Regions from separate parts of the Bacillus haimaensis genome, predicted to be linked through region 1. Evidence: riboswitches for the same ligand, from Rfam matches in the RefSeq annotation. Region 1 holds a riboswitch; each other region holds the start of a gene.
The links. A riboswitch is a leader RNA that binds a small molecule or an ion and turns the genes downstream of it on or off. The one in region 1 is predicted to bind S-adenosylmethionine.

Region 1 (7,513 bases):
AGATGTTCTCCAAAGGGAATGTCATATCCATTATTGGGACAGGCGGTAATCGAGATAAAGATAAGCGTCCGAAGATGGGTAAGATCGCAACGGAGAAATCAGATTACGTCATCTTCACCACCGATAATCCTTTGGATGAGCCTTACGAGGAAATTATTAATGGAATGGCCGCCGGGGCAGTGGATGACAGGTTTGAATGTATCGGTGATCGTGAAGAGGCGATTTTCAGGGCCATCGAACTTGCTAAAGAGGACGACGTAGTATTAATAGCAGGTAAAGGCCATGAAAATTACCAATTGATTGGTACCGAGTCTGTTCCTTTTAACGATGGGGAAGTAGCATTAAGAGCAATTAGAACTTATCCACTTACAGAAAGTATTCCGACAACATAGATTCTACACATATCAACTGACTGAAGTGCATGGGTTTTCCATGAAAAATGCTTCAGTCAGTTTTTTTATATTTTGAAAGTATATTGTTGAAAAGGGATGTTGAAATGAGGGGAATCATTGGGGGAGTTTTCTTCATCTGTATCTTATTGTTGGTGGCCTGTAGTGGTGTAGAAGTGACCACAACAAAAGAACCTGTAAGAGAGGATGAAAAAGTAAAAGAGGAGAAACCTGTTCAAAGAGAAGAACCAAAAGTGGAGGAATTGCCTGAACTAACGGAGGCAGAACTGCAAAGGCAGGAGGCCTTGGAGGAACTGACAAAAAGGGAAAACCATGTTTTGAACAATAGTGATTATGGTGAGTCCAATGAATTCCATGAATTTGTTACAGGTGTAAAAACGAGGATGAAAACCGATGAAAAAGTCATAGCATTAACATTGGATGCATGCGGAGGAGAAAATGGCAGCGGATATGATGATGAACTGATCGGATTCCTGAATCAGCATCACATAAAGGCTAATCTTTTTGTGAATGCCAGATGGATAGAGACGCAGCCCGCTATTTTTATGGAGCTTGCAAACAATTCTTTATTTACGATAGAAAATCATGGTACAGAACACCGGCCTTTATCCACTATCCTACGTTCTGCCTGGGGCATAGAAAGTACAGCTTCAAAAGAGGAAATCGTAGCGGAAATTATCGGGAATCAGAAAATTATATTGGAGTATACAGGAAAGCTTCCAAAACATTTTCGCTCGGGAACTGCTTTTTACGATGATGTATCGGTTAAAATAGCCCAGGACCTTGGTTTGGAAGTAGTGAACTTTGATATTCTAGGTGATGCAGGAGCGACTTTTACCGCCGATCAAGTTGAAGATTCCATGCTTAAGGCAACCTCCGGATCGATCGTGATCCTTCACATGAATCACCCCGAAAGCGGGACAGCTGAAGGAGTAAAGAAAGCGGTTCTGAATTTATTGGAACAGGGATTCAGCTTTGTTCACTTACAGGATTATGAACTGGAGTAATGTACTATTACAGTTTCGTTACATCTACATAAAAAATTTGATGCAGGTCACGATAACAATGGGAGGTTGATATCGTGGCCTGTTTTTGTCATCTGTTATTTTCGGCAATGCTGTTTTTAAACTTTTCTGCGTGCCAATCAATAATCAAAATAGATCAAGCTCAAGAAAAAATGCCGATGACTGGTTTATGTGATCCGGTAAAGAATTCGGAAGAAGGAAATCGATTTGGATTAACGAGTGAAAATAAAAAGAAACAGAGAAGGCATAATCGTGTGCCTGAATATAAAAGCCGGGGATTTCGTCTATTTAATTATTAATAAAAAAGGCTTGTTGGTCACCAATTAGAAAAGTGGTGACCAACAAGCCTCAAACCGCATATTAGTTAACATTTACTTTCAATTCTTCCTGTTCAACCTCCACTTGAAGAGAAGTAGGGATGAAATCAAGCTCCAGTAAAACATCAGCGATGGCATCTTCTACATGTTCCTGAATAAGTCGGCGTAATGGTCTAGCCCCAAACTGAGGATGGTAGCCTTTATCAGCCAACCACTCTTTTGCATCTTCCGATAAATAAAGTTTACACTGATGCTCTTCCATCAGCATACCTGACAAATCATTAATCAGAATATCGACAATCTGACGCATATGCTCTTTTTCAAGTTTTGCAAATTCAATGATATTATCAAATCTGTTAAGGAATTCCGGTTTGAAATAGGACGACAAGGATTCCAGAATAGAACCTTGCTCTGTATTTTCGTGCTTCTCAAAACCTACTGTAATTCTCTTGTCTGTTACGCCTGCGTTACTTGTCATGATAATCACAGTATCTTTGAAGCTGACAGTTCTTCCTTGGCTGTCCGTCAGCCTGCCATCCTCCATTACCTGAAGAAACAGTTGGAGCACATCTGGATGGGCTTTTTCCATTTCATCAAGCAGTACAATACTGTAAGGGTTGCGGCGGACCTTTTCTGTCAACTGTCCAGCTTCCTCATGCCCGATATACCCTGGTGGAGATCCAATTAGTTTTGATACTGAGTGCTTTTCCATGTATTCACTCATGTCAAAACGGATAAATGCATCCTTTGAACCAAAAAGCTCTTCGGCAAGTGATTTGGTAAGCTCTGTTTTACCAACCCCAGTAGGTCCGACAAAAAGGAAGGAACCAATAGGTCGTTCTTTTCTTTTAAGACCTGCACGACTTCTGCGAATTGCTTTTGCAATCTTTTGGACTGCATCTTTTTGTCCAATCACTTTTTTATTTAAATTTGCCTCGAGATCACGAAGCTTTACTTGTTCTTCCTGTTGAAGTTTTCCAACTGGAATGCCAGTTTTTTCTTCTATGATTGCATAGATGTCATTCAGTGTAACTTCAATTTTTTTCGCAGTGGAGCTATTTCTACTCTTTTCAAGCTTTGCTTCTTCATCTCTCAGCTTTGCAGCGTATTCGTATTTCTCTTCATCCAAAGCTTTTTGTTTTTCCTTTTCAATCTGTGCAAGTCGGTAGTTAATTCCCTCCAAGTCCATTACATCCAAGGTTAAATTCTTCTTAGATCCTGCTTCATCAAGCAAATCAATGGCTTTATCGGGTAGGAAACGATCCTGAATATAGCGGTGTGACAGGCTGACGCAGGCATTTATCGCTTCTTCTGTATAGGAAACCTGATGGAAATCCTCGTATTTGGATTGGATACCTTTAATGATCTCAACAGCCTTTTCAGGAGTTGGCTCTTTTACCATAACAGGTTGAAAGCGTCGTTCCAATGCTGCATCCTTTTCTATTTGCCGATATTCCTTCAAGGTAGTAGCCCCGATGAGCTGCAGCTCGCCTCTGGCCAATGCCGGTTTCAACATGTTACCTGCATCCATGGACCCTTCCGCAGAACCAGCTCCCACAATTAAGTGCAATTCATCCACAAATAGGATGACGTTTTTTCTTTCCTGCAGTTCCTGGATGATCTGCTTCAGCCGTTCTTCGAATTGACCTCTAATACCAGTATTGGCAACAAGTGAGGCAACATCCAACAGATAGATTTCTTTATTCTGAAGCTTGGCAGGGACATCTCCGGTAGTAATATTAAGAGCAAGTCCTTCCGCGATGGCTGTTTTACCTACTCCAGGTTCACCGATTAGTACAGGGTTGCTCTTGTTTCGTCTATTTAGAATTTCAATTACTTTCTTGATTTCTTTTTCTCTTCCCACAACAGGGTCAATCAATCCTGCTTTAGCAAGATTTGTTACATTTTTGGCTAATTTGTCCAGAATTCCACGACCCTGTTTGGACTCTTTAGCATCTTTGAAATTTGACTCATTAGTAGGTCGATGATCCTGCTCCCAAAAAGGAGAGTGTCCGGAAAATCCTTGAAAGAATCCAGACGGTGTCTGTAATTTTGCTCTTTCTTCTTCAAAGCAGGAAGAGCATAGGACAAGTTGCTTTTGTTCTGAATTTAATTGGAACTTAACATGAATAGTTGCTTGATTCTGTTCGCATTTTTGACAAATCATTCTTTGCTTCCTCCTTGAGAATTGTTTGACTTTCTTTGACCATTTAGGTTTAGCCATAGTATACTTTGACCTTTTTTGACTTTCAAGTATTTTGCCTGTTGGTAAATCATAGAAAAAATATATTCTATATATTTAGAAAAGTTTGTTGACTTCATCTTGAGACTGTTGTTATAATTGCAAAAAGTATCAATCTTATAAAAATCATATAGCAAACTTCTTATTAAGAGTGGTGGAGGGACAGACCCTGTGAAGCCCGGCAACCTTCAATGATGTTGAAAAGGTGCTAATTTCTGCAGATTTTTTTTCTGAGAGATAAGAAGAGGACCTTGAATGAAAGCCTCTTCTTATCGAAGAGGCTTTTTATCTGTACAAAAGGGGGAAAAGTAAAAGTAATATTATCCGGAATTACTCAATATGGTAGATAGTAAATCAATCATCCAATCAATGAATTAACGCAATGAACAAAAAAAACTGAATATCTCTTATCGAGAGTGACCGAGGGATCAGGCCCTATGAAGTCCGGCAACCATCAGGAAAAGTTATTCTTTTTCTGAAAAGGTGCTAATTCCTGCAGGCGGACTATGCCTGACAGATAAGAGGAGGAAAAAACCTCTTCTTATGAAGGGGTTTTTTATTTTTATATAAAAACGGAGGTAAAAACATGACAAATACAAATGACGCTTATCAATTAGAAACGCTATTGCTACACGGAGGGCAAACTCCTGATCCGACTACCGGTTCCAGAGCCGTCCCCATCTATCAGACAACATCGTATGTGTTCAATGATACAGAGCATGCCCAAAATTTATTTGCCCTGAATGAATTCGGCAACATCTATACGAGAATTGGAAACCCGACAGTCGACGTGCTGGAAAAGAGAATTTCGCTGTTAGAAGGCGGAGTGGCGGCAGTGGCAACCAGCTCCGGCATGGCTGCAATTGCATTTGCCATATTAAACATTGCCCACTCCGGTGATGAAATTGTGGCAGCAGGCAATCTGTATGGAGGTACCTATAATCTTTTTGCTGTCACATTGCCGAAATATGGGATAAAAGTGAACTTTGTGGATGGAACGGATCCAGAGAACTTCAGAAAGGCAATAACCCCAAAAACCAAAGCGATTTTCGGCGAAATCATTGGAAATCCGAGCTTACATGTCTTAGATGTTGAAGGTGTCGCCAAAGTTGCACAAGATCATGACATACCACTCATTATTGATAATACTTTTGCATCCCCATATCTTTGCAACCCGATCAAGTGGGGAGCGGATATTGTGGTACATTCCGCAACTAAATGGATTGGCGGCCATGGAACGACAATCGGAGGAATTGTGGTGGATGGCGGTACATTCAACTGGGATAATCCTAAATTCCAAGACTTTACTGAACCGGATGAAAGCTATAATGGCATTCGCTATGCAGAAGCCTTCGGAAACCTTGCTTATGCAGTTAAACTGCGTGTCCAGCTTTTGCGTGATTTTGGCGCATGCTTAAGTCCTCAAAATGCATTTCTGCTTCTACAAGGATTGGAGACGCTTCACCTAAGGGTGGAAAAGCATAACGAAAATGCAACAGAGCTTGCAAGATTCCTACAAGATCATCCTGCTGTTGAGTGGGTATCCCACCCTAGTCTTCAAGGACATCCGGCGCATGCATCCGCTCAAAAGTATTTGAGAAACGGATATGGTTCCATTCTCAATTTTGGAATTAAAGGAGGAAGAGAAGCTGGAAGAAAAGCTATTGATTCAATCAAGCTATGGTCACATGTAGCCAATGTAGGAGACGCAAAATCCTTGATCATTCATCCAGCATCCACCACGCATCAGCAGCTTACAGGGGAAGATCTGAAAAAGTCAGGCGTAACAGAAGATCTGATTCGCCTATCTGTAGGAATTGAATCAATCGAAGATCTGAAAAAGGATCTGGACCAGGCACTTTTCACAGCAACAGGAAAATCCATCTTAAAAGTGGAAAGCATCTGATATGAAAAGGGTGGAAGGACAGTGACAGAGTGTGATTGCAAAACAACTGCCGGTAGTGTCCGGATCGAGCGACTGGTGCTTGAAAGTGGAGAAGTATTGGAGAAGGTGGAAATTGCCTATGAAAGGGTTGGAAATAAGAATAGGGAACTTATTATAGTCTGTCATGCCTTGACAGGAAACCAATTTGCAAGAGGATCCGAGGAAGAAAAAGGCTGGTGGCATTCCTTTATTGGTCCCGAATCCTATATTGATACAAATGACTATCAAGTAATAACAATGAATGTTCTAGGAGGGTGTAATGGCTCCACAGGTCCAACCTCCCTGAATCCAATAACTGGTGAAAAATATGGAAGCAAGTTTCCGTCCGTCACAATCAGAGATATGGTGCATGCTCAATATTTGGCATTGAGGGAGCTTGGGTACTCCGAAGCGAAAGCGGTTATTGGAGGCTCACTTGGGGGAATGCAGGTGCTCGAATGGGGAATATTATATCCGGATTATGCAGATATTCTTATTCCTATGGCTGTAACCCCTTATTTTACTGATTATGCTCTAGCTTTTAACTGTATTGGAAGAAGAGCCATTATGACAGACCCGCTTTGGAATAATGGAGATTATCAGGAAAATGAAATGTTGAAAGGTCTTGAAATAGCCAGAATGGTTGGTCTGGTAACTTATCGCTCTGCCAGTTTATTCAATCATCGTTTTAACCGGGAACAGAAACGAACAAAAGATGACTCTACTGTTGAATATCAGGTGGATTCTTATATGAAATACCAGGGTGAGAAATTCACACGACGTTTTGATGCCAACAGCTATCTTTGTCTGTTGGAGGCAATGGATCAGTATGATATCGGCTGGGAACGGAACGGCTGGAGGCAAGCACTGAGCCAAATAAAAAGTAAAGTGTGTATGATAGGTTTTTCAAAAGACCTGCTATATCCCACTAGTATGATAAGAGAAGCAGTGGAGGCACTGAAAGCCCATGGAATATCTGCAAGTTTTGTTGAGGTTGAAACAGAGTTCGGACATGATGGCTTTTTGGTTGAGTTTGACAAATGGGGGATGGAAGTGAAGAGATTGCTTGAGGAAAAAGAGAGAAGGGAAGTGACTCATGTCTAAAATAAATGTGGCGCTGTTGGGATATGGAACGGTTGGAAAGGGGGTATACAGTACGATTGAATCCCATCAAAACCGTTTACAGAGGCTATTGGGAAAAGAGGTTAAAGTTGTTGCCATTCTTGTTCGAAATTTAGAAAAACATGTGGCGCCGGATGATCAGGTCCTACTTACAGCGAACTTTGAGGATATTCTGTCACTTTCAGATCTTCATATTGTCATTGATGCCATTGTTGGCAGGGAACCAGGATTTACTTATCTGAAAAAAGCAATCGATAAGGGTTGTCATATTGTTACGGCGAATAAAGAAATGTTTGCATTTCATGGAACCGAGCTGCAGACCTTGGCCCTGGAAAAAGGAGTTGGCCTAGGCTATGAGGCGACCGTAGCGGGAGGAATCCCTATCATCCAAACGATTCGACAGCTTCTTCAGGTTAATCATTTTCAAAAAATCGAGGCCATTCTTAACGGAACCTCCAACTTCATTTTAACGA
Region 2 (7,513 bases), 730 kb from region 1:
AATTATGCCCACATGGAAAATTATTTAAGTAAGAATAATAAGGTGGTTGAATATTTATGCAAAGTGTACTAAAATGGGATTCGAAACAAAAAGCTGAAAAATTATCAAAAAAAGACTTTTTAACACTGGGATCATTTTCATCCGATGAAATAATGATCATGTTGGAAGAAGCCATCGAAATTAAAAGTATGCAAAAATCGGGTGTTGCTCACCCTTACTTGCAAGGCAAGGTATTAGGGATGATTTTTGATAAATCCTCCACAAGAACCCGTGTATCCTTTGAGGTTGGAATGCTTCAGCTTGGAGGCAATGCGATATTCCTAAGCTCAAAAGACATCCAGATAGGTCGTGGGGAAACCATCCATGATACGGCCAAAGTGCTTTCCCGCTATGTTGACGGACTTATGATACGAACCTTTGAGCATGAATCGATTGTGGAATTTGCAGCGCATTCTACTGTTCCAGTCATCAATGGCTTGACAGATACCCATCATCCTGCACAGGTAATGGCAGATCTATTGACCATTCTTGAGCATAAAGGCAAATTAAAAGGGCTGAAGATGTGTTATTTAGGTGATGGAAACAACAATATGTGCCATTCCCTATTGGAAGGCGCCATTAAAGTGGGAATGGATATTTCCATTGCATGTCCTACAGGTTACGAACCGAATGATGCCATCCTGGAATCTGTGAAGGAAGAGGCAAAATTGACCGGTTCTAAGGTAGAATGCAGTACAGATCCAAAAACCATGATACAAGGAGCAGATGTGGTGGTAACTGATGTCTGGACCAGCATGGGGCAGGAAAATGAAACAGCGGATCGCTTGGAAGCATTCTCCCCCTATCAGGTAAATGAAGATCTTTGCAAACTTGCGGACAAAGATTATATTTTCCTTCATTGCTTGCCTGCACATAGAGGAGAAGAAGTGACAGCGTCCATTATTGATGGTCCGCATTCCGTCGTATTTGATGAAGCAGAAAACCGCCTGCATGCACAAAAGGCGATTCTGAAACTATTACTGGAAAGATGATTTTTTTTACGATATAATGTATAAAAATACAACGAGATAGATTTTTATTCTAGGGAGGACGAATGATTTGGCTAAAGAAAAAGTGGTATTAGCATATTCCGGAGGTCTTGATACCTCCGTTTCCGTTAAATGGCTGCAAGAGAAGTATGGTTACGATGTTATTGCACTCGGACTGGATGTCGGAGAAGGGAAAAATCTCGCTTCCATTCAACAAAAGGCACTGGATGTAGGAGCTATCAAAGCAATCATGGTAGATGCAAAAGAACTGCTTGCGAAGGAATATATCGTTCCGGCCCTTAAAGCGAATGCCATGTATGAAGGGAAGTACCCACTATCCTCCGCACTCTCACGCCCCTTGATCTCCAAGCTGTTGGTGGAAGTGGCTGAACAGGAGGGAGCTATAGCCGTTGCACATGGTTGTACCGGGAAAGGGAATGATCAGGTCCGCTTTGAGGTAAGCATTCAGGCGCTTAACCCTAACTTGAAAGTAATTGCCCCGGTACGTGAATGGGGTATGACACGTGATGAGGAAATCGAATATGCAATGAAGCATGATATTCCGATTCCGGTAGATTTGGATAATCCATTTTCCATTGATGCGAACATTTGGGGCAGAGCTTGTGAAGCAGGTGTGTTGGAAAATCCATGGAATGAAGCACCGGAAGCGGCATTTGCATGGACCAATCCGATTGAATTGACTCCAGATCAGCCGGAATACCTTGAAATAACCTTTGAAAATGGTGTTCCTGTAGCACTTAATGATAAGAGTATGGATCTTGTACCATTGATTGAAGAACTGAATGAAATAGGAGGAAAGCATGGAGTGGGCCGTATCGACCACATTGAAAATCGTCTTGTTGGAATCAAATCCCGTGAGGTCTACGAGAATCCCGCTGCGCTTATTCTGATTCAGGCACATAAGGAATTGGAATTTTTGACATTGCCTAGAGAAGTGACCCAATTCAAAACCTCCATTGATCAACAAATGGCAAAAGTGATTTACGAAGGATTATGGTATTCCCCGTTAGTGGGTGCGCTACAAGCTTTCGTTGAGGAAACCCAGAAGCATGTAAGCGGAAAAATCCGCGTAAAGCTCCAAAAAGGAAACCATACAGTAGTCGGGCGTCAATCCGAAAACAGCTTATACAATGAGGAACTGGCCACCTATTCCAAAGGGGACATGTTCGACCATAACGCTGCAGTCGGCTTTATCAAGCTCTGGGGTCTGCCGACAAAGGTGTATGTGGAAATTCATAAAAAAGAAAAAGTAGCAAGCTATTAAACTTATTTTTTGAAATGGAGGCTATCATCCTATGTCTAAACTATGGGGCGGAAGATTCACCAAGGAAACCGACAAGCTTGTAGAAGCGTTCACTGCCTCTATTACTTTCGATAAAGAGTTGGCTAGTGAAGACATCGAAGGCAGTATCGCACATGTGCAGATGCTCGGGGACTGCGGAATCATCGCCATTGAGGATGCAAATACAATCAAAGAGGGATTATTGAAGATACAGCAAAAAATCAACAATGGAGATGTAGAGTTTCTTGTGGAGCATGAGGATATTCACATGAACATTGAAAAGCTGCTAATAGATGAAATAGGACCTGTTGGAGGAAAGCTTCACACAGGACGAAGCCGTAATGATCAAGTCGCGACAGATATGCATCTGTATCTTCGCAAGCAGACGAAATCGATCATTGGACTTTTGAATGACGTGCAAAAAGCGATAATGGATCAGGCAAAGAATAATATTGACACCATTCTGCCAGGCTACACCCATCTTCAGCGAGCACAGCCTGTTTCCTTTGCTCACCATCTTCTTGCATATTTTTGGATGCTTGAACGTGACAAAGAAAGATTGCAGGACAGCTTGAAACGTATAAACTGGTCACCACTTGGTGCCGGCGCACTTGCTGGAACAACCTTCCCGATCGACAGACAGCAGACGGCAGAATTATTAGGGTTTGATATGGTATACCCGAACAGCATGGATGCAGTCAGCGACAGGGATTTTATCGTTGAGTTCCTGTCACACGCATCGCTAATCATGACACATATTTCACGTTTATCCGAGGAGCTGGTCATCTGGTCGAGTCAGGAGTTTCAATTCATTGAACTAGACGATGCCTTTTGCACGGGATCTAGTATTATGCCTCAAAAGAAGAATCCGGATGTCCCAGAGCTTCTCCGTGCCAAAACCGGAAGAGTATATGGCAACCTCGTAGGTCTGCTGACTGTTTTGAAGGGGCTACCGCTTGCCTACAACAAAGATATGCAGGAAGACAAAGAAGGGATGTTCGATACAGTAGCAACACTCGACGGTTCAATGCGCCTTCTTGCTCCGATGATCCGTACCATGACTGTCAACAAAGATAAGATGCACCAAGCTGTATCACAGGATTTCTCCAATGCAACAGATATTGCAGATTACCTTGTAACAAAGGGACTGCCATTCAGACAGGCACATGAAATAATCGGAAAAATCGTCCTGTATGCCATAAATAACCAAAAGTTCCTATTAGGTTTGACCATAGAAGAATACCAGCAGTTTTCACCATTATTCAAAGAAGACATCTATAAAATCCTACAACCCAAAAATGTAGTAGGAGCAAGAAACAGCCAAGGAGGCACAGGATTCCAACAAGTAAAAAACCAACTAGCCTTCGCCGAGCAATTTGTCGACTAATTGGAGTTTTTTAGTGCAGAGGAAAACTTCAACAATATTAATTAACTTTCTACTTTTTTTACGAAGGCCCTGTTAATTTCTAGTGTAGGTTTTAAGAATCTAGCTATTGATTGGAGCAATAGGCGAAGACTCCTGCGGGAGATAGCGGTAGACTGGGGACCCCACAGGCGAAGCCGAGGAGGCTCCGACACCGCCCCTTGGGTCGCTGCGCCTAGTGCGGAAATCAACAGCGTGTTCAAAGGTGACAATCTATTTACAAGATTAGGAGTAGTAAAAACGCTTACATTTTATTATTTCAAAAAACTTATTGACAGAAGCTTTTCAGCAACATATACTTACTTTAATCTTTTAATAATTCAATAGTTTCAAAAATTACAACTCTTATCAAGAGTGGCAGAGGGACTGGCCCCATGACGCCCGGCAACCTTTCTAGATCGATAGAAAAGGTGCTAATTCCAGCAGAACAACGATGTTCTGGAAGATAAGAGAGGACGTTTTTTTGTATTCTCATCCTCTCTTGTTTTCAAGGGAGGATTTTTTGTTGCATTGGAACTTTGGAGGGAGGAATGAAATGATCAACGTACAGGGTGCACCAGCCATCTATCAATCGGAGGTGGGAGTGTTTAAAAAACTTCCTGAATTTTTAGAATCAAATGGGTTTAAAAGGGTCTTCATCGTACATGGAACAAAATCACTGCATGCCGTGAAATCGCATATTCCTGATTTCGGATTCCTACAGGTGCACTTTGAACACTACCGAGGTGAATGTTCGGATGAGGAAGTCAGGCGGATAAGGCATATTGCAGAATCATGGGACGCGGACATAATCATCGGGTTGGGCGGAGGTAAAGTGTTAGATCTCTCTAAAGCGTTGGGCTACGAAATGCGTGTGGATGTTGTCCTGGTTCCTACTGTCGCTTCCACATGTGCCGCTTGGACCCCACTTAGTGTTTTCTATTCGGAGAGTGGCCAGTTTAAACGGTATACCATTTTTCCGAAAAGTACGCTTTTGGTCTTGGTGGAACCTGAAATTTTGCTAAATGCACCCGTCCAGTTTTTCAAGGCTGGCATCGGCGATACACTTGCCAAATGGTATGAGGCGGAGAGCCTTATTTACGATCTCGAAACAGTTCCGGTACCTGTCCAAATAGGGCTGCAATCAGCCGATCTTTGTAAAAACATTATATTGGAAGAGGGAATTCAAGCCCTCGCTGATATAGAAGGGGGAACGCTCAAATCCAGTTTCCGAGCTGTCACCGACGCCATCATTATGCTTGGTGGAATGGTGGGTGGCTATGCAGATCACTATGGAAGGATAGCAGCCGCACATTCTGTACATAATGCATTGACGAAAATTCCTTCCACCCATCATCTTCTTCATGGAGAGAAAGTAGCATATGGAATACTCGTCCAATTGGCATTGGAAGGAAAAATAGAGGAGATCAGCAATCTGGCTTTATTTTTTGAAAAAACAGGTCTTCCAATGAGCCTCCATGATCTTGGCATTTCCATCAATGATAGAAAGACGCTAGAAAAAATCGCCGATAATACCCTGCTTCCTTCAGAGTCGATCCACTTTATGAAAAGGAAATTTGAAGCATCAGATATTTTGGAAGCATTTGAAGTAATCGAAAAAATAAATGAAAAAGGGAGAGAGTAGGATGAAGAAAATATTAGGATTTTTGCTGACAGCACTATTATTATCGGTTATTACTGCATGTGGGAGCAGTGAATCAGGGGGGAGTGAGGCCCTGAGTGAAGATAAGCTGATTGTCGGAGTTACAGCGGGACCTCATGAGCAGATATTGGAAAAAGTGAAGGAAGTCGCGGCAAAGGATGGATTGGATATAGAAATCGAGGTTTTCACTGAATATGTAATGCCGAATGTCGCGTTGGACGAGGGTGACCTGGATGTAAACAGCTTCCAGCATAAGCCTTATCTGGAGCAGTTCAAAAAGGACCGCGGATTGGACTTAACAGATGTAGCGACAACAGTTAACTTCCCGATGGGCATATATTCTGCTAGCATCAAAGATATTAAAGATCTGAAAGATGGCGATAAGGTCGGTTTGCCAAATGACCCAACTAATGGGGCTCGTTCCTTGCAGCTATTTGAATTGGCAGGTTTGATCAAATTAAAAGAAGGCGCTGGTGCAAATGCAACCTTAAAGGATATAGAGGAAAATGAAAAAAACCTGGAATTCATTGAATTGGAGGCTTCCCAGATCCCACGTCAACTCGAAGAACTGGCAGCTGCTGCTATCAACACAAACTTCGCGGTGGAATTTGGATTTGTTCCAACCAAAGATTCCATTTTCATTGAACCAGGAGACTCTCCTTGGGTAAATACATTGGTCGTCCGCACGGAGAACAAGGATGATCCAGTATTGAAAAAGCTGATTAAAGCTTATCATTCTGATGAAGTGAAACAGTTTATCGATGAAACGTTTGAAGGATCTGTTGTTCCATCATGGTAATAGCAAGACTTAGGAAAGCCGCCAATGGTGCGGCTTTCTACAATATTTACTCAGAAAATGGAGGGATACATAATGATTAGACTCGATAACATCTCCAAAAGCTTTGTCTCCAAGAAATCCAGCATCGAGGCATTGAAAAATGTTTCGTTGGAGGTGCAGAAAGGCGAGATTTTTGGTGTGATCGGCTACAGTGGAGCGGGAAAAAGCACCCTGATCCGCTGTGTCAATCTTCTGGAAAAACCAACAAAAGGCAAGGTTTTTGTTGACGGGCTTGAATTGACTTCTCTTACCTCCAAAAAGCTTTTAGCATCACGCCGAAAAATAGGAATGATCTTTCAGGGTTTCAACCTGTTAAAAACCGCTACAGTATATGAAAATATCGCCATACCTTTGCGGTTGACCGGTGTATCCAAAAAGGAGATAGCGAATAGAGTAGACAAATATCTGGGAATTGTCGGTCTATTGGACAAAAAAGAAGCTTATCCAAGCCAGCTTTCAGGAGGGCAAAAGCAACGGGTCGCCATCGCAAGGGCGCTTTCCAATGAACCGAGTGTTCTATTAAGCGATGAGGCAACAAGCGCATTGGACCCTGATACAACAGAGGCGATTCTGGATCTATTATTGAAGATAAATAAAGAACTGGGTATAACCATTCTCCTGATCACCCATGAAATGCATGTCATTCAAAAGGTCTGTGATCGGGTAGCTGTGATGGAAAATGGCGAAGTGGTCGAGCAGGGCCTCACCAAAGATGTATTCACATCGCCTGGACATCCTACAACGAAAAAGTTTGTTAATAGCATTTTCAATCACCAACTTACTCCTGAACTATTAGAGACTTTAGGGGAGAATGGGGAAATCGTTTCCTTGAAATTCCTGGGGCATTCCTCCAAAGATCCTGCTCTAGCTGTTGTGAGCAAAAAATTCGATGTGTATCCTAATATTTTGTCTGGAAACATTACACAGTTAAAGGAACATCCTTTTGGAAGTCTTCTCGTTCATATAAAGGGGGAAGAGTCAGAGGTTCAAAGGGCGATCCAATACTTAAAAGAGCAAAATATACAAGTGGAGGGAGCGGGCTATCATGTTAAACACAATAAGCGAATTTCATAGTGAGTGGGGAGATGCTGTCTGGCAAGCCGTTCTGGAAACCCTGCAGATGGTCGGGATCGCACTTTTCATTTCGGTACTCATCGGCCTTCCGCTTGGGATTCTACTTGTCTTGACAAGACCAGGAAAGACTTTGGAAAACAAGTATGTTTACGGTCTTTTAAATATTTTGATAAACGTAGTACGGTCCATCCCGTTCATCATCCTA
Region 3 (7,513 bases), 2.1 Mb from region 1:
TTTTGGAGTAAACACCGATCGGTTCGATATGGACGCCACCGGCACTTTCAAACTTATAGTCGTTATCAGCAATTTGCGATTTCAGGTAAGGCTCATGTTGAAAAAAGTTAGCATCAAGATCTTTATCTCTTAAAGCCTGGTTAGGAATAACGTAGTCAGAGAATGTTTTGATTTCAAGCTCGATCCCTTTTTCTTCTAATAAAGGAGCCGCCTCTTCAAGAATTTCAGCGTGAGGTACATTGGAAGCACCTACAACTAACTTTCCTTCTTTAATCCCTTTCCCGTCGCCAGAACCGTTCCCGCCTTCATCGGAACCGCAAGCCGCCAGTACAAACACCAATAATGAAATGACTGCAAAGCTTAATAATTTTTTCATCTGTAAAATCCCCGCTTTCTTATCGTTTGTCTAATTTAGCTGTTATATAGTCACCAATAAATTGGATAACAAACACAATAATTAAAATGATGATCGTACATACAAAGGTAACATCCCAGTTGTTACGCTGGAAGCCATCAAGAAAGGCTAGATTACCTAACCCGCCAGCTCCGACAAAACCTGCCATTGCTGTATAACTTACAATTGCGATCGCTGTTACCGTAATCCCTGAAACCAGGGCTGGCATCGATTCCGGAAGCAATACTTTCCAAATGATTTCGGCGGTTTTCGCCCCCATGGAACGGGCCGCTTCAATCACACCTTTGTCAATTTCCCTTAGCGCGATTTCCACCATCCGTGCGTAGAAAGGTGCTGCCCCTATAATCAGGGCCGGCAATGCAGCATCGGCTCCGATAATAGTACCCAGTATCGTTCTTGTAAAAGGAATCAATAAGACGATCAGGATCACGAACGGAATCGAACGAAATATATTAACAACGGCTGCTACCAACCCATTGATGAATCTGTTCTGCCATATGTTTCCCTTAGCTGTTAAAAATAATAAAAGGCCAAGAATTATCCCTAAGAAGAATGTAATAAGAACCGAGATACTACTCATATAAAGTGTTTCAATCGTTGCATCATACATCTTATCCCAGTTAACGCGTTCAAACATTCGTCATCACCTCCAACTCCACCTGCTGTTCACGAATGTATGCCAGCGCCCTGTCCACTTCTGATTCATCGCCATCCAAGTGGACGAATAACGTGCCATAGGCTCCATTTTGGGTTTGAGAGATTTTCCCTTGCAAAATATTGACGTCTATTGCAAATTTGCGAATCAGATTCGTGATGATAGGCTGTTCGGCAGATGCCCCGACGAAAGTGAGCTGAATCACTCTGCCTTGTGGGAACTCGGCCAAAAGATGCTCTATCGTTTCCTGAGTCTCCTCAGGTTCCGTGACCTGTTTCACAAAGCGCTTTGTAATCGGTTGTTCAGGCTTACGGAATACTTCGAGAACATTTCCTTGCTCTACGATTCTTCCAGCCTCCATTACAGCTACCCGGTGACAGATTTTTCTAATAACATGCATTTCATGCGTAATCAATACGATCGTCAATTTTAATCTCTTATTGATATCCACCAGCAGTTCCAAAATGGAATCTGTTGTTTGTGGATCAAGTGCTGATGTTGCTTCGTCACACAGAAGAACCTTTGGGTTATTTGCCAACGCTCTTGCAATGCCTACTCTCTGCTTCTGCCCTCCACTGAGCTGTGCGGGATAGGAATCCTCTCTTCCTTCCAGGCCGACCAGTTTCACAAGTTCAGCAACACGCTTGTTTCTCTCTTCACGCTTTACACCGGCAATCTCCAGTGGAAATGCGATGTTCTCTTTTACCGTTCTAGACCACAGCAGATTGAAATGCTGGAAAATCATGCTGATTTCTTGGCGTGCCTCACGGAGCTGCCTTCCTCTGACTTTTCCTAAATCACGGCCAGCGACATCCACCACTCCGCTTGTTGGAGTTTCCAATCCGTTCAGCATCCTGATCAATGTGCTTTTTCCAGCACCACTATAACCGATGATGCCAAAAATTTCTCCCTGATTAATCGATAAATCTATATCATCCACAGCGGTAACTTTTCCATTTCTCGTTTGGAATACCTTTTTTACTCCCTGTAATGAGATCATACGAACACCTTCCTTCTATCTAGCTTTTCTTAGCTTACCCACACAAGTTAATAGAAAACAAAAAATCCTTTCTGCAGCAATGAGCAGAAAGGATTAAATATTAAAAAAGTCCTTTCTCTCATCTATCAAAGCAATCGTATGCTTTGTGTGAATTGGCACCATTTCAACAATTCCTTGTTGACGGTTGCCGGGTTTCATAGGGCACGTCCCTCCACCTCTCTCGATAAGAGATAACAATATTCAGTTAAGTATTTGGGTAAATCAGATATTTTTTAAGTAACGAGTGTTATCGTATCACGGTGATATTGGTCTGTCAAACAAAAAATCTATAAAATTTGCAAAGCCTCTTTTTCGACCGTAAGAGCAATCGTTTTTTGCTCAACAATCTCACCATCACACTGAATGACCAATTCTTTCTCCGGTGTGATGAAGATGTCTTTACCTTTTAGCATCGTCACATTTTTATGCGTAATATGTTTCCCTGAAAAAGCACTGGGGAAGACCATCAACAGCTCCCATCGGTTTACTCCATGCAGGACGCAGATATCCAATAAGCCATCATCCGCTCTAGCATCCGGACAAATTTTGATGCCTCCTCCATAAAAGGGAAGATTGGCAACGGAAATCATCCACACTTCTTTGAAATGATGGATATCCTCATCTATTTTAATGGTTGCATTGGTAGGTTCATATGTAATCAATACTTTTATCAAACTGTATATGTAAGATAAACTGCCCAAGTTCAATTTGTTAAGCAGCTTCTTTACCTTGGATTCGTTCGTTACCTTGGCAACTTTGCCATCAAAGCCTATTCCGGCAATTGTAATGAAAAATTCATGACCGATCCTTCCCAAATCCATTGTTTTCACTTTACCTGTAAGTATTCGATTCAACGCTTTTTCATGATGCCTTGGAATCTGCAGACTTCTTGCAAAATCATTGCCGGACCCTGCCGGAATTATCCCCATCGGTACATGCTTACCCGCTAGTGAATTCGCTATCCCATGGATCGTTCCATCTCCACCAACTACCACTATGGCTGTAATATCCGTATGAATGATACTTTCCACAAGCATAGCATCATGGGCGGAACCATCCGTATACAGAACTTTATAATCAACCCTCTTTACTTCCAAGAGATTTTGAACCTTCTTCCATACAACGGCGCCTTTTCCATTCCCCGAAGTCTTGTTCACAATAAAATAATACATGTTACCACTCCGCTCCACATCTGCTTCTCCATTTCTGTAAATTACTATTTCGCTAGCATCAAAGCATAATCCTCTATTTGGGACAGAAGAGCGGCTCCAACCTTTAAAGTTGAGCTTCCTTAGATAGAATCAGAAGAGAATCCAAAAGAAGAAATTGGCGAAAGCTCCCCGGAAAATCAGTTTATCATTCGTAAGCTTTGCCGCTCCATTAAGGAGTTCACAAAGAATGTCTGATGGTCCCTCCACCTTGATATCCAAAGATTCAAAGCTGTCAATCAATTCTATTTTATCTCGGCTTATGATAAATATCGAACTGTCACTTTCCGATATCAAACAACATGTAAGTGAATATGCAGGCAATATTTCGAGAATATGCGCTTTCGTTCTAACTCTATCTAGAAATGCCTCCAACATGCTTTTCATTGTGTTTCCCCCCTTTTTATACTACCAATATTCATGAAAAAAGGGGGAAATCCTGCACATGCTTTCCTACAAATATCGTGGTTATTTGCTTTTCGGGTTTCATTTCCCAAGAAATATGTCAATCTATGATGTCTTAAGCCTTGCTTTTTGATAGGTTGCCGTCGATTTCCCTCTGAATGCCAAATAAAAGTAAGTCGAACTTGTCAAATAAAGGACGGCAGTAATAGAAAACACGATAGCATAACCCCAATAATCCCCGTACATCAAGACAATGGTCATAGAAACCGGTCCCATACTTGCCCAACCAAGTGAGAATACCATCTGGCTTATGGAATTTGCAAAACCCTTAAGCCTATCATCCACTTTTTCCATCATCATGGAGGAAATGATTGGATTGGCTGCGTTCATCAGTGCCTGGCGGAATAGAAAGCCCAGTGCGGCCAGCCAGAAGCTATGCGTAAATGCCGTTATCATCATAAACGGAAGCGACAATAGCTGAAGAATCACGACCGCTCGAATATCTCCTACGCGTCTCACCAGCGCTGGTCCGATAATCATAGCGACTGCGGTCACTGCTTGACCTAATGACAGTACAAGCCCGATTGAGGAATTGGAAGTATGAAAACGATCTGCAAAATATAAATTGAGATAAGGAATGACAAGCCCCGAACCAAAACCAATGAGAATCTGTGCAGCAGCAAACATAATGATCAACTTCAATTGACCCTTTGGCATAGAGGTAAAAAGCCCTTTTAAAGAAAATCCGGTTTTCTCTACCTTTCTAGGCGTTTCTGTTGTTTTAAGTAGTGGGAATAAACCGATAAAGAAAATGACGCTACCTATCAGCAATGTCAACCTGACGCTCCAAATTGGACTTAATCCAACAAGATGGAGGAATGCATCTGTCAATGTACCTCCAAGGAGATTACCAACCACATTCGCCCCCATCATCACTGCGAAATGGTAGCTGAACAGTTTGACTCTTTCGGACTTTGTGGAGATCTCCGCAAGCCACGGTACACCTGTAACTTGGATAAATGCCATCGCAATCCCGGAAATGAAAGAACTGATCAGAAGGAGGGACTGTAGTTCAAAAATGCTCCGAAAAAGCATGAAGATGCCGGTAAACAGCACTCCATAGATCATCATTCTACGCCTGCCAAGCTTATCGCTTAAAATACCTGCAGGAATGAGGATAATGGCTGCCGCCAAGGAAGCCATTGCAATCATGCTTCCGTTCACTGTTTCGCTGTATCCCAGCTCCCTGATGTAGAAATTGTAGACGATCATGAATATCCCCAACCCTATCTGGGTGAGGATATTGACCATAAATAACAATTGGATATTGCGGTTATATTGTTTAAATGACTGAAGCCATCGAAAGTTTTTCATTTTGTGCCCCTTGTGTTTTTTATTTCGTATCCCTAAATAAATTTACTCCTTTTTCTGAAAAATGGCAAGAGAAAAATTACTTGGTTTACGTCCTTCTTTTGGGGCGGAATCAAAGAAAAGAAGACAGGAACATTTTACTGTTTTCCTGCCTTCGACTATTTTTATCTGATTGTCTCATAGTGCATTTCAGCAAATTGCTTGTAGCGTCTTACATCCAACAGCTTCAATCTGTTTTCATGATCCCCAGGCATAAACAAGGGAATACCGCGACCGATGATGGAAGGGGCAATTTGAATGATGAATTCATCCACCAACTTATCTTTTAGAACCGGGTCCAGTACCTCGCCGCCACCGACAAGCCAGATTCTTTTACCTTTTTGGCTCTTCAAGGATTTTGTGAATTCTGCGACATCTTCATTGATGAAAGTGACGTTCTCATTTGATCCGGTCATAGTACGCGAGAAAACATAGCATTCCTTTCCGGAATACGGAAATTCATCGGGTGAAAGTATCAGTATCTGTTCATAGGTTTTACGGCCCATCACAATGATATCTATGCTTTCGTAGAATTCTTGATAGGTGGTGTCCTCCTCCCCTTCCGTACCGATCAGCCAATCCAATGAATGGTCCTCACGTGCGAGGTAGCCATCCACACTGATTGCTCCGTAAAATAGCACTCTGCTTTCATTGCTCATTTAGTAATCCCCCTTCAAACGAACTGGTGTTCTTAATTATAATTTAACTGTAACAGCAAATCAAACTTAAACATAAAAAAACACCCCGCTACAGGTGTTTTTTACTCATTCTTATATTTTTGAAATAGCATAAAGAGATGCTCTACCGAGTGGAACGCGTATAATTTTTCATGGATGGTTCCGTTTCTGAATATCATCAGGCAGGGAACACTTTCTATTTCCCATTGAATCGCGAGCTCCCGGATGTAATTGACATCGAGCATGCCATATTGAAAGGTCGGAAAAAGCTCTTTTGTCACATCAAGCATCCGCTTGGCTACCTGGCATGTTCCGCACATGGGAGTGTAAAAGTACACCACTGCCACCTGATCTTTCTCTATTTCATCTATTAGCTGATCTTTTGTCCAATCCTTCATTTCCTCATCCTCGTTGCATAATGCTTATTATAAATAGTGTGTATGAATATCGATATTTGCACTTAGCAATACAGTCGCAATATGCTGGTAGGGAGCGCTTGCTACCTCCCGATACATGCGATCAATATAGAGATGCTCCGCTTCCGGGAATTCCCGCTTGAAAAGCCTCCGCAGTTTGTCCCCCGAATCATCGGAGTCCACTAATATATACACTTCCTTATCATATAGGTCTTCCATCAATTCGTCTAATCGTGTCACACTTATTGTGCCATTTGTACATATGATATGAACGGGTTCATTAATAATCTGCTGAATCCTTTTTTTATCCGATTTCCCCTCGACAATGATGATTTTGTCTACATCGATCATTTCCATACCCATCACCTGTTCTTAAAAGTGTATAAAGCAGTCATTCTTTATACTATTCATATTCTCTTTACTATGAATGTTCCCCTTTTTATTGAATATAAGTGCAGTAAATAGAAAAAGGGGCGGAACTTTATAAGGTCCCAACCCCACCGATGGCTAACACCATCCATTTTCGTCGTCGCAATCTACATATTTGGCATCTTTTTCAGATGGTACTTGAACCTGCTGGAAAATATGGCTTCCTTCCTGTTCGTACCCGTTTTTCAACGAATATTGGTTCCCTTGTTCCGTGAAAGTCACCTGACCGATGGGTTCGTTCTCCACATAAAGATTAAATCCTTGATCCGACAACTTCCCGACAACACGGTCCGTAATATCTAAACGTTTATTATCCAAAGTCATTCCTTATCACCCTTTTAGACTGTATTGGCAGCTAAATTTATGGTGCCCGGAATGGTGTTTTGTTATTAGTCTTCTTTTGTCATTGCCTCGTACTGCTCAGCAGTCATAAGCTTATCCACTTCGCCTGCATCTGTTGGCTCGACAACGATCATCCACGCTTTTTCGTATGGGGACTCGTTTACGAATTCAGGGCTGTCATTCAGGTCTTCGTTTACTTCTACCACTTTCCCACTGATTGGAGCGTAAAGTTCAGAAACCGTTTTAACAGATTCAACACTTCCAAACGGCTCATCAGCAGAGATTTCATCTCCAACTTCAGGAAGTTCCACAAATACGATATCTCCAAGCTCGGATTGTGCAAAATCAGTGATACCAATGCGTACTTTTTCGCTTTCTACTTTTACCCACTCATGTTCTTCGGAATAGCGTAATTCTTTAGGTGTGTTCATCATTCTTAACCTCCATAAAAGTGATAGTATTTAGAACTCATACCGCAAAATTCGCGGTAAGAAATGAGCTTTCTTATTTCCAGGTG
Region 4 (7,513 bases), 2.0 Mb from region 1:
TAGCTTGATAATATTCTCTTACAAACTCATCTTTCAGGATATTTTGACGCTCCACTAACAGTCGTACTTTTTCAACTTCTTTCTCGCAATCCCTTAAGTACTGATTAAGCATGGATATTGGATTCTTTTGTTCTTTTTTATCAAGTGCTTCATGGAAATCCGCTGCGATAGTATTCTTAATCCTAGTAAATAAACTCATTTTCAAACACTCCTTTAATTATTTGTTGTTTAGTGCGTTCCACTCTTTTTCAAAGTTTGTAAATGGATCACTGCTTTCTTTCGCTTCGATAATCGAGTCTTTCGATTTGTTCCAGTTTTTATAGACGACATATAAAATGTACGCTGCTACAAGTCCTAGTACGGCCGGGACATTCGCGATCGAGAATCCAATGGCGATGAAACCGATGATTCCCCAAAGTACCTTGTTGGCGGTGGAATCGGTTTTCATAAACTCCTTCACCGCATAATAGGAAACCACCAAGCTTAAGGCCAACCCGAGTAACGGTCCAATATTCGCCAGTAATACGAAGAACGCGATTACCCCTACTAATAACAATCCAAATTTTTTCATCTGTGTTTCCTCCTTTCATGTCTCTATCTTATCTGCTTTCAAGGATTGCTATAACGAGCCTGAGCTATATTTTAAGATAAGACTTGAGGCTTATTGGAGCTACGACCATTGAAAATGATTGTTGAGATGAGAAGAAGTCTTATGTAGTCTTTTTGGCACTTGAACTTTCTATTAGAAATTGGTAGAATTTTCAGAAAGTAACTTGTCTCACCTTTTTTAAATAATGATTAGGAGGCGTTGTAATGGAAAAGCTGGTTCACTTAATTCCGTACAAAGTTGACAATCAATTGTTTGAGGCGCAGCAAATTCCCGAAGGAGTGGAGATGATACAAGCTCCCTCTCTCTGGAATAGAGGCTTTAAAGGAAAAGATACTGTCATAGCAGTCATTGATACCGGCTGCGATACCTCTCATCCGGATTTGGAAGGGAGAATCATAGCAGGTCGGAATTTTACCGATGATGATAATGGCGACGTTGAAAGGATTACCGACTATAACGGACATGGCACACATGTTGCCGGAACCATCGCTGCCATTAATGCCGCATCCGGTGTAATTGGTGTTTCTCCAGAAGCTAAACTGCTGATTTTAAAAGCGCTTGCTGGAGAGGAAGGCTCTGGCTCCTATGAATGGGTAACATCAGCAATAGAATATGCAGTTTCTCAGAAAGTGGATATCATTTCCATGTCACTTGGTGGACCTATAGATGTTCCCGAGCTTCATGATGCAATCAAGTCCGCAGTGGATAATCAGATCCTGGTTGTATGTGCTGCAGGAAATGAGGGGGATGGAAAGCATTCTACGGAGGAATTCTCTTATCCGGCAGGCTATAATGAAGTAATTTCGGTTGGGGCAGTGAGTCTTCAGCGCAAATCGTCCTATTTCACCAATTCCAATAATGAAGTGGACGTCGTGGCACCAGGAGAAAAGATAATTTCCACGGTACCCGGAGGCAGATACGCTGTTTTCAGTGGTACATCCATGTCAGCACCACACGTAGCAGGCGCCCTCTCCCTGGTAAAAAATTTGTCCGAAAGCGAGTTTGAACGCAAGCTTACCGAGCCTGAATTATATGCACAGCTTGTGAAGCGTACCATTCCATTAGGATACCCTAAGAGTCTCGAAGGAAATGGTCTGATTTATTTAACTGCCCCTGAATTGCTGGCTGATTATCTGAAACAAATTAATATTGAAGAATCGATTGGTGTATAGGGAAACGAAACGTCAAAAAGGAATCCCAAAGGAGTTTAACGCTCCTTTGGGATTTTTTTATTTGATATTTGCCTGCTCTTTGGTAATGTCTATAGCAAGAATAACTGAACCAATTGCTTGAATCCAACTGCCCGTATTAATAATCGCTTCAATGCTTTCACTTTCCCCAGTCTTTATCTCATTTGCACCACCGATTGCCTGTAGCGAGTTCCCGATAACCTGAAGGAGGTTTCCGATGATGGCCATGGTATCGACATCTGGTCCATCCCACTCATCTCTAAGTGCTGCCGCTCCACCGAGAGCTTGGAGCAGGTTCCCACTGATAAACAATTTATCTCTAATAATCGTATCTTCCTCTATTAACAGACCAGAAATAACCGTGATATTCCCGATGGCTTGAATTCCATTGCCAATTTTTCCAATCGTGTATCCTTCCTGCCCGTCCGCTTCCAATGCATTACCTGTAGCTTGAAGCACATTTCCAACCATGTCTAAGCCCTCACTCTGCTCCTCCACTCTGACAAGGAATCTGGTACTGCTTACAGCGGAAAGGACTGTACCTACAGCCTGTATCCATGACCCGATAAGTATTTTATTTTCACTATCCATGATCTATCCGCCATTCTCTTCATACCAAAGCTTATTTTATAACAAGATAAGGTCTCATCATCTCATAGTCCTCGTGTTCTAGCATATGGCAATGCCACACATATAGTCCCGTGTATGGGCCGAAATTCATGATAATTTCTGTTACCTCTTCAGGATTTGCCCTGACTGTATCCTTTTTCCCGCATTCCTGTGGTTCCGGCGGAATAGGTGGGCCCATATACTCGATTACTCGATCTTGTGTAAAACGTTCTACATTAAATTTCCTTCGTCCCAGGATTTGAAAATCTACTAGATGAATATGGATGGGATGGGTATCCTCTGTTGTATTGATCAAGTACCAGATTTCCGTACTCCCGAGTTTCGGTTTCTCCGATATTGGAGCATCCCAATCTTTGTTATCCAAAAGCATAATTTCCCGACCATAATTGTCCATTGTATGATCCAATGTCAAAAACCTTTTAAATGCTGCGTCTTTTGTTTGGAGTTTTGGGAAATTTCCCAAGTAGGATGGGATAACACTGGTGTCAATATGCTTAAGTGGCAGTTTCACGATAAATTTCATCATATCTCTCATTTCAATTTCCTTGTCACCCTCCGGAAACGGCGCCGGTGCATCATTGGTCATGACGATACTTGTTCCTTCGAGGTTGGTAAAATCAATGACTAAATCTGCTCTTTCTGCAGGTGCAAGAGTGATGGATCTGATGCCAATCGGATGATCCATCAGACCTCTATCCGTTCCGATCTGATACATGAGCTGTCCTGAGTCCAGTTTTATTCGATAAAAGCGGCTGTTGGAAGCATTGACTACTCGGAAACGATATTTGCGAGGTTCTACTACCAAGAATGGCCATACTTTCCCATTGACCAGGATTGTATTACCAAAAAACTCCGGTACTACAGATGTTTTCAATCCTGATACCGGTTCATCCGGTTGCGTCGGATAGTAGAGAGAACCATCCGGTCGAAAGGATCTATCCTGGATGATAAGAGGAATATCATAGGCGGATGAGGGAAGTTTCAGGGAACGCTCGAAATCACTTCGTACTAGATACATCCCAGCGAGTCCAGCATATATATTGAGGCGGGTAATACCAAGTGCGTGATCATGGTACCAGAGCGTACAGGAATTCATGTAATTATCGTACCGGTAGATTTTCTGTGTAAATGTGGGGCCAACCTGTTCAAAATTTGCACTGAACCATGAGTCGGGGTACCCGTCACTTTCAGGTTCCACGACTGCACCATGTACATGAACAACTGTTCGGACTTCCGGAACATCTTTATGGGCACCATGAACCGTAAAGTCCACTGGAAGCAAATGCCTTTTTGGCAAAGCATTCATCCATTTGATGAATACCTTCTCCCCACAGTCGACTTCTATGGTCGGTCCAGGGAATATTCCTTCATATCCCCACACCGTTGTCGAGGGGAGATCGCGGTGAAGGGATTGCTTTGTTTCCTTCATTGTTACCTCATAATAGGTGTAAGTGTTGTCTTTTTTTACTGGTTCTAATTTTGGAGGAATAGGGAGTGCATCTACAAATTTTGTAAGTGAGGATACAATTTGGGTTTCAGCCATTTTTGGTTCCCCCTTATATAGGCTCTCCCCAAAGAATATTCGGCTGTCTTGCAAATTAACCCTATTTTTGTAGTTCCTTCCCCTTTCTCCCCTTACTTTCTTCTAACCCACTGGATCGATCCCATGTCATCATGGGGATGCATGTAATGGTCGAATTTTTTATATTCCTGTTCCAAATCTGTTAAGGACAGTTCATACAGGTGCTGATCCTCCTTTTTGAATACACGGAAATAGAGGAGCTTACTGATTAATTCCGACCGTCGATTTTCAACCGCATTTTTCAAAATTTCTCCCATTTTCATCACTCCTTAAATGAATAAATACAAAAAACCTCTTCCCGTCTGAGACAAGAAGAGGTTGGATTTATAAAGAAAAAAGAGACCTCAACTTATCTGCCAAGCATTGCTGCCTGCTGGAATTAGCACAGTATTCCTTATTCGAATCTGTTGCTGAAGCTTCATAGGGCCAATCCCTCCACTTCTCTGGATAAGTTACGCTATTAAGTTATGTCAGGAAAAAGTAATTTGTTATGACCATCATAAACCCGATAATCCCGATTTGTCAACTAAGAATTATTGTCGAGCCTCATGGACCTTCAGCATTTTTCCTTTTATCGTGGTGTGCTTCATCGCTTTTAGCACAATCGGACCCTTTCCATTCAAAATATCAACATAGGAGACATTATCCTGAATGGTGATGATGCCTATGTCACCAGCAGCCACTCCTTGTATTTTGGATATGGTGCCGACGAAGTCGACCGCTCTGATTTTCTTTTTCTTTCCACCATTGAAATAGAGCTTCATAATATCCTTGTCCAATTTCGCACTTTTTGCTTCTTTAATAGTTGGGCGTGTATTTATTTTCATATCAAATTCAGATGTTGCCCGAAAAACTATTTCTTTAGTTGGAGCTTCTCTTTTCGTTATCTTAAATCCAATATAAGATTCGATTTCTGCGAGGAATTTTTCTTCATATGGAGTAACGAAGGTAATGGCTTTTCCTGAATTTCCTGCACGAGCCGTCCTTCCTGTTCGATGAACATAGCTCTCCTTCTCCATCGGCAGGTCGTAATTGATCACAAGAGAAACATTTGCGATATCAATCCCTCGTGCCGCAACGTCCGTTGCTACCAGATAGCGGAATTTCCCTAGTTTGAAATCATTTATAACAGCAAAACGATCCTCTTGCACCAAACCTCCATGCAGCTTGTCACATGGATAGCCCGCGCGATCTAGCTGACGATATACATCATCCACCTGAATCTGAGTTCTGCAAAAAACAATACAACTATCCGGGTTCTCCACTGTTGTAACAGCTTTCAAAAGAGAGAACTTATCATTCTCCTGAACTTCTATAATTTCATGAACAATTTTATCCGTTGTGATACCTGTACCTTGAATTTCAATATGAGTTGGTGTTTTCATATATTTATGAGAAAGCTGCTCGACATCCTCTGGTAATGTCGCGGAGAATAGCATCGTCACCCTATCGGTGGGCAACTTTTGGATAATGGCTTCCACCTGATCAATAAAGCCCATATTTAACATTTCATCCGCTTCATCTATAACAAGATACTTTAAACGCTCCACATCAAACGTCCCTTTTTCCATATGATCGAGCACCCTGCCAGGTGTTCCCACCACCACATGAGACTTTTGCTTCAACTCCAGCTTCTGCCTATCAAATGGCTGCTTGCCATAGATCGCAGTGGCTTTAACCCGCTTGAACCTGCCGATATTCGTTATATCCTCTTTGACCTGAGCTGCAAGCTCCCGGGTTGGAGTCAGAACGAGTGCTTGAGGTTTATTCTCCTCCCACTCTACAAGTTCACAAAGCGGTATGCCAAATGCTGCTGTTTTACCGCTGCCTGTCTGTGATTTCACGACGAGATCTTTATTCTCCAAAGCATTGGGAAGAACTTTTGCCTGGACTTCCGTAGGAACGGTATATCTTAATTTTTCAAGAGCGCTAACTATCTCTTCACTTAATTGGAAGTCTTTAAAACTATTTTTCATGCTGTACCCTCATTTTTCTTCTATTTACAACAGATTCATTATACTTCATTATCGTTTGTAAAAAAAATAGACCCATTTTAGTCTATTTACTTCAAGCTAATCTTCCTGTAAGAAGGTCACTTTTAATTCCACTACCTCTGATCTGCTGCCAATTCGTATCGGCGGTCCCCAAAAACCGAACCCCGAGGAAACGATAGCATGTAAGCTGTTTTTCTTCAGGTAGCCCCAATCCAGTTCGAACATCCTTTTGGTAATGAGGTGATTGGGCATCATTTGCCCTCTGTGGGTGTGACCAGACAAAATAATATCAATTCCGCTTTCTTCTGCTTCCATTAACTGGGTCGGCTGATGATCCATGGCGATGATGGGAAGATTATGGTCCAGGTTCTCTACTAAGTCTTTTATGAGTTTCCTTCTTGAATCTGTTTTATCTTTCCTACCCAATATATAAAAGCTATCCTCGACTTGAATTACTTCATCCATCAAAATCTGGATATCTAGCTTTTTCATTTCCTCTAAAAATGCGGGAATTTCCCTTCCGTAATACTCGTGGTTGCCAAGTACACCGTATATCCCCATTGGTGCATGCATATTCGTCAGAATCGCCCCCATTTGCTTCCGTACAAATTGTTTTGGATCATCATCAATTATATCCCCAGGAAGCAGGATCAAATCCGGTTTTATACTTTCCACAGTTTTTACGAGCCGACTCACATGTGCCCTACCGGATAGCTTTCCAAAATGCATATCAGATGCTACAGCGATTTTCAGTTCCTTATGGTTTTTCACCTTTTTTGGTATAGAGATTTCGTAGCTTCGAATTACCGGACTGTATGCGTTGAACATTCCTAATGCCATGAGCAGCATGAAGATGATCAAAGTAACATTTCCGGTCCAAATGATTGCAGCTTCTTCTGATAATGGACTCCACTTCAGCAGGAATACAGTTAAATTGGCTATAGGGAAAAGAAGTAGACCGTATTGCACCACCGCAAACCAATAGGAGCCGATGATGGAGAGGAAACTAAGTAGCTTCAACAGCCTTCCGAGAATATAGGAATACGCGATTATTGCTACAATGATGCTAAAAAGGATGTGGTGTTCCCAATGAAAAGCCGTGCTTGCCCAGATCCACACATTCCACCCAAGATAGTAAACGAATATATTGTACAACGAAAAAAATGCAAAAATCGATAAAACAGGACGAAGCTTCAATACGACAACCCCTTTGATGATTATATCTGCATTCATTATAAGTCATTGAAACGGAAATCTATAACAAACTGCATCAAAAAACTGACCCCCGAGATGGAGGGTCAGTTTACTAGAGTGGATTTTTTTAGATAGGAGTCCAATATAATATTTCCAAAAGGGATAAACGCTGCGATTACTGCCCCAGCTATCCATTTAAACGACCATCTGACTTTATACGTTACATAGGCAATGACGAAAAGATAGGTGATGAAAAGGAATCCATGGATTGCCCCTACTACACTTACCACCTCCGGAATATCCAGACCATATT

Region 2: another riboswitch for S-adenosylmethionine. It lies ahead of ABN702_RS08570 (iron-containing alcohol dehydrogenase family protein); the one in region 1 lies ahead of ABN702_RS12245 (O-acetylhomoserine aminocarboxypropyltransferase/cysteine synthase family protein).
Region 3: another riboswitch for S-adenosylmethionine. It lies ahead of ABN702_RS01245 (methionine ABC transporter ATP-binding protein); the one in region 1 lies ahead of ABN702_RS12245 (O-acetylhomoserine aminocarboxypropyltransferase/cysteine synthase family protein).
Region 4: another riboswitch for S-adenosylmethionine. It lies ahead of ABN702_RS01930 (Fur-regulated basic protein FbpA); the one in region 1 lies ahead of ABN702_RS12245 (O-acetylhomoserine aminocarboxypropyltransferase/cysteine synthase family protein).

Annotation. Positions count from the first base shown of each region.
Region 1 covers NZ_CP158164.1:2,405,604-2,413,116, reverse strand. The annotation lists gene ABN702_RS12260 (UDP-N-acetylmuramoyl-L-alanyl-D-glutamate--2,6-diaminopimelate ligase) at 1-392, shown strand, start outside; gene ABN702_RS12255 (polysaccharide deacetylase family protein) at 497-1,417, shown strand; gene ABN702_RS12250 (AAA family ATPase) at 1,796-3,919, opposite strand; SAM riboswitch class I at 4,134-4,238, shown strand; SAM riboswitch class I at 4,399-4,518, shown strand; gene ABN702_RS12245 (O-acetylhomoserine aminocarboxypropyltransferase/cysteine synthase family protein) at 4,581-5,900, shown strand; gene metX (homoserine O-acetyltransferase MetX) at 5,922-7,022, shown strand; gene ABN702_RS12235 (homoserine dehydrogenase) at 7,015-7,513, shown strand, end outside.
Region 2 covers NZ_CP158164.1:1,679,594-1,687,106, forward strand. The annotation lists gene carB (carbamoyl-phosphate synthase (glutamine-hydrolyzing) large subunit) at 1-72, shown strand, start outside; gene argF (ornithine carbamoyltransferase) at 57-1,031, shown strand; gene ABN702_RS08560 (argininosuccinate synthase) at 1,099-2,313, shown strand; gene argH (argininosuccinate lyase) at 2,345-3,718, shown strand; SAM riboswitch class I at 4,097-4,206, shown strand; gene ABN702_RS08570 (iron-containing alcohol dehydrogenase family protein) at 4,290-5,378, shown strand; gene ABN702_RS08575 (MetQ/NlpA family ABC transporter substrate-binding protein) at 5,380-6,195, shown strand; gene ABN702_RS08580 (methionine ABC transporter ATP-binding protein) at 6,268-7,308, shown strand; gene ABN702_RS08585 (methionine ABC transporter permease) at 7,280-7,513, shown strand, end outside.
Region 3 covers NZ_CP158164.1:281,162-288,674, reverse strand. The annotation lists gene ABN702_RS01255 (MetQ/NlpA family ABC transporter substrate-binding protein) at 1-376, opposite strand, end outside; gene ABN702_RS01250 (methionine ABC transporter permease) at 396-1,052, opposite strand; gene ABN702_RS01245 (methionine ABC transporter ATP-binding protein) at 1,045-2,070, opposite strand; SAM riboswitch class I at 2,186-2,300, opposite strand; gene ABN702_RS01240 (diacylglycerol/lipid kinase family protein) at 2,397-3,281, opposite strand; gene ABN702_RS01235 (hypothetical protein) at 3,411-3,704, opposite strand; gene ABN702_RS01230 (MFS transporter) at 3,828-5,096, opposite strand; gene ABN702_RS01225 (dihydrofolate reductase family protein) at 5,258-5,791, opposite strand; gene ABN702_RS01220 (thioredoxin family protein) at 5,893-6,207, opposite strand; gene ABN702_RS01215 (toprim domain-containing protein) at 6,235-6,582, opposite strand; gene ABN702_RS01210 (YusG family protein) at 6,733-6,978, opposite strand; gene gcvH (glycine cleavage system protein GcvH) at 7,044-7,427, opposite strand; gene ABN702_RS01200 (arsenate reductase family protein) at 7,501-7,513, opposite strand, start outside.
Region 4 covers NZ_CP158164.1:422,593-430,105, reverse strand. The annotation lists gene ABN702_RS01955 (PspA/IM30 family protein) at 1-199, opposite strand, end outside; gene ABN702_RS01950 (flagellar basal body rod protein) at 218-571, opposite strand; gene ABN702_RS01945 (S8 family peptidase) at 814-1,782, shown strand; gene ABN702_RS01940 (DUF6944 family repetitive protein) at 1,840-2,391, opposite strand; gene ABN702_RS01935 (multicopper oxidase family protein) at 2,423-3,973, opposite strand; gene ABN702_RS01930 (Fur-regulated basic protein FbpA) at 4,066-4,269, opposite strand; SAM riboswitch class I at 4,359-4,466, opposite strand; gene ABN702_RS01925 (DEAD/DEAH box helicase) at 4,546-5,988, opposite strand; gene ABN702_RS01920 (metallophosphoesterase) at 6,085-7,239, opposite strand; gene ABN702_RS01915 (DUF3817 domain-containing protein) at 7,305-7,513, opposite strand, start outside.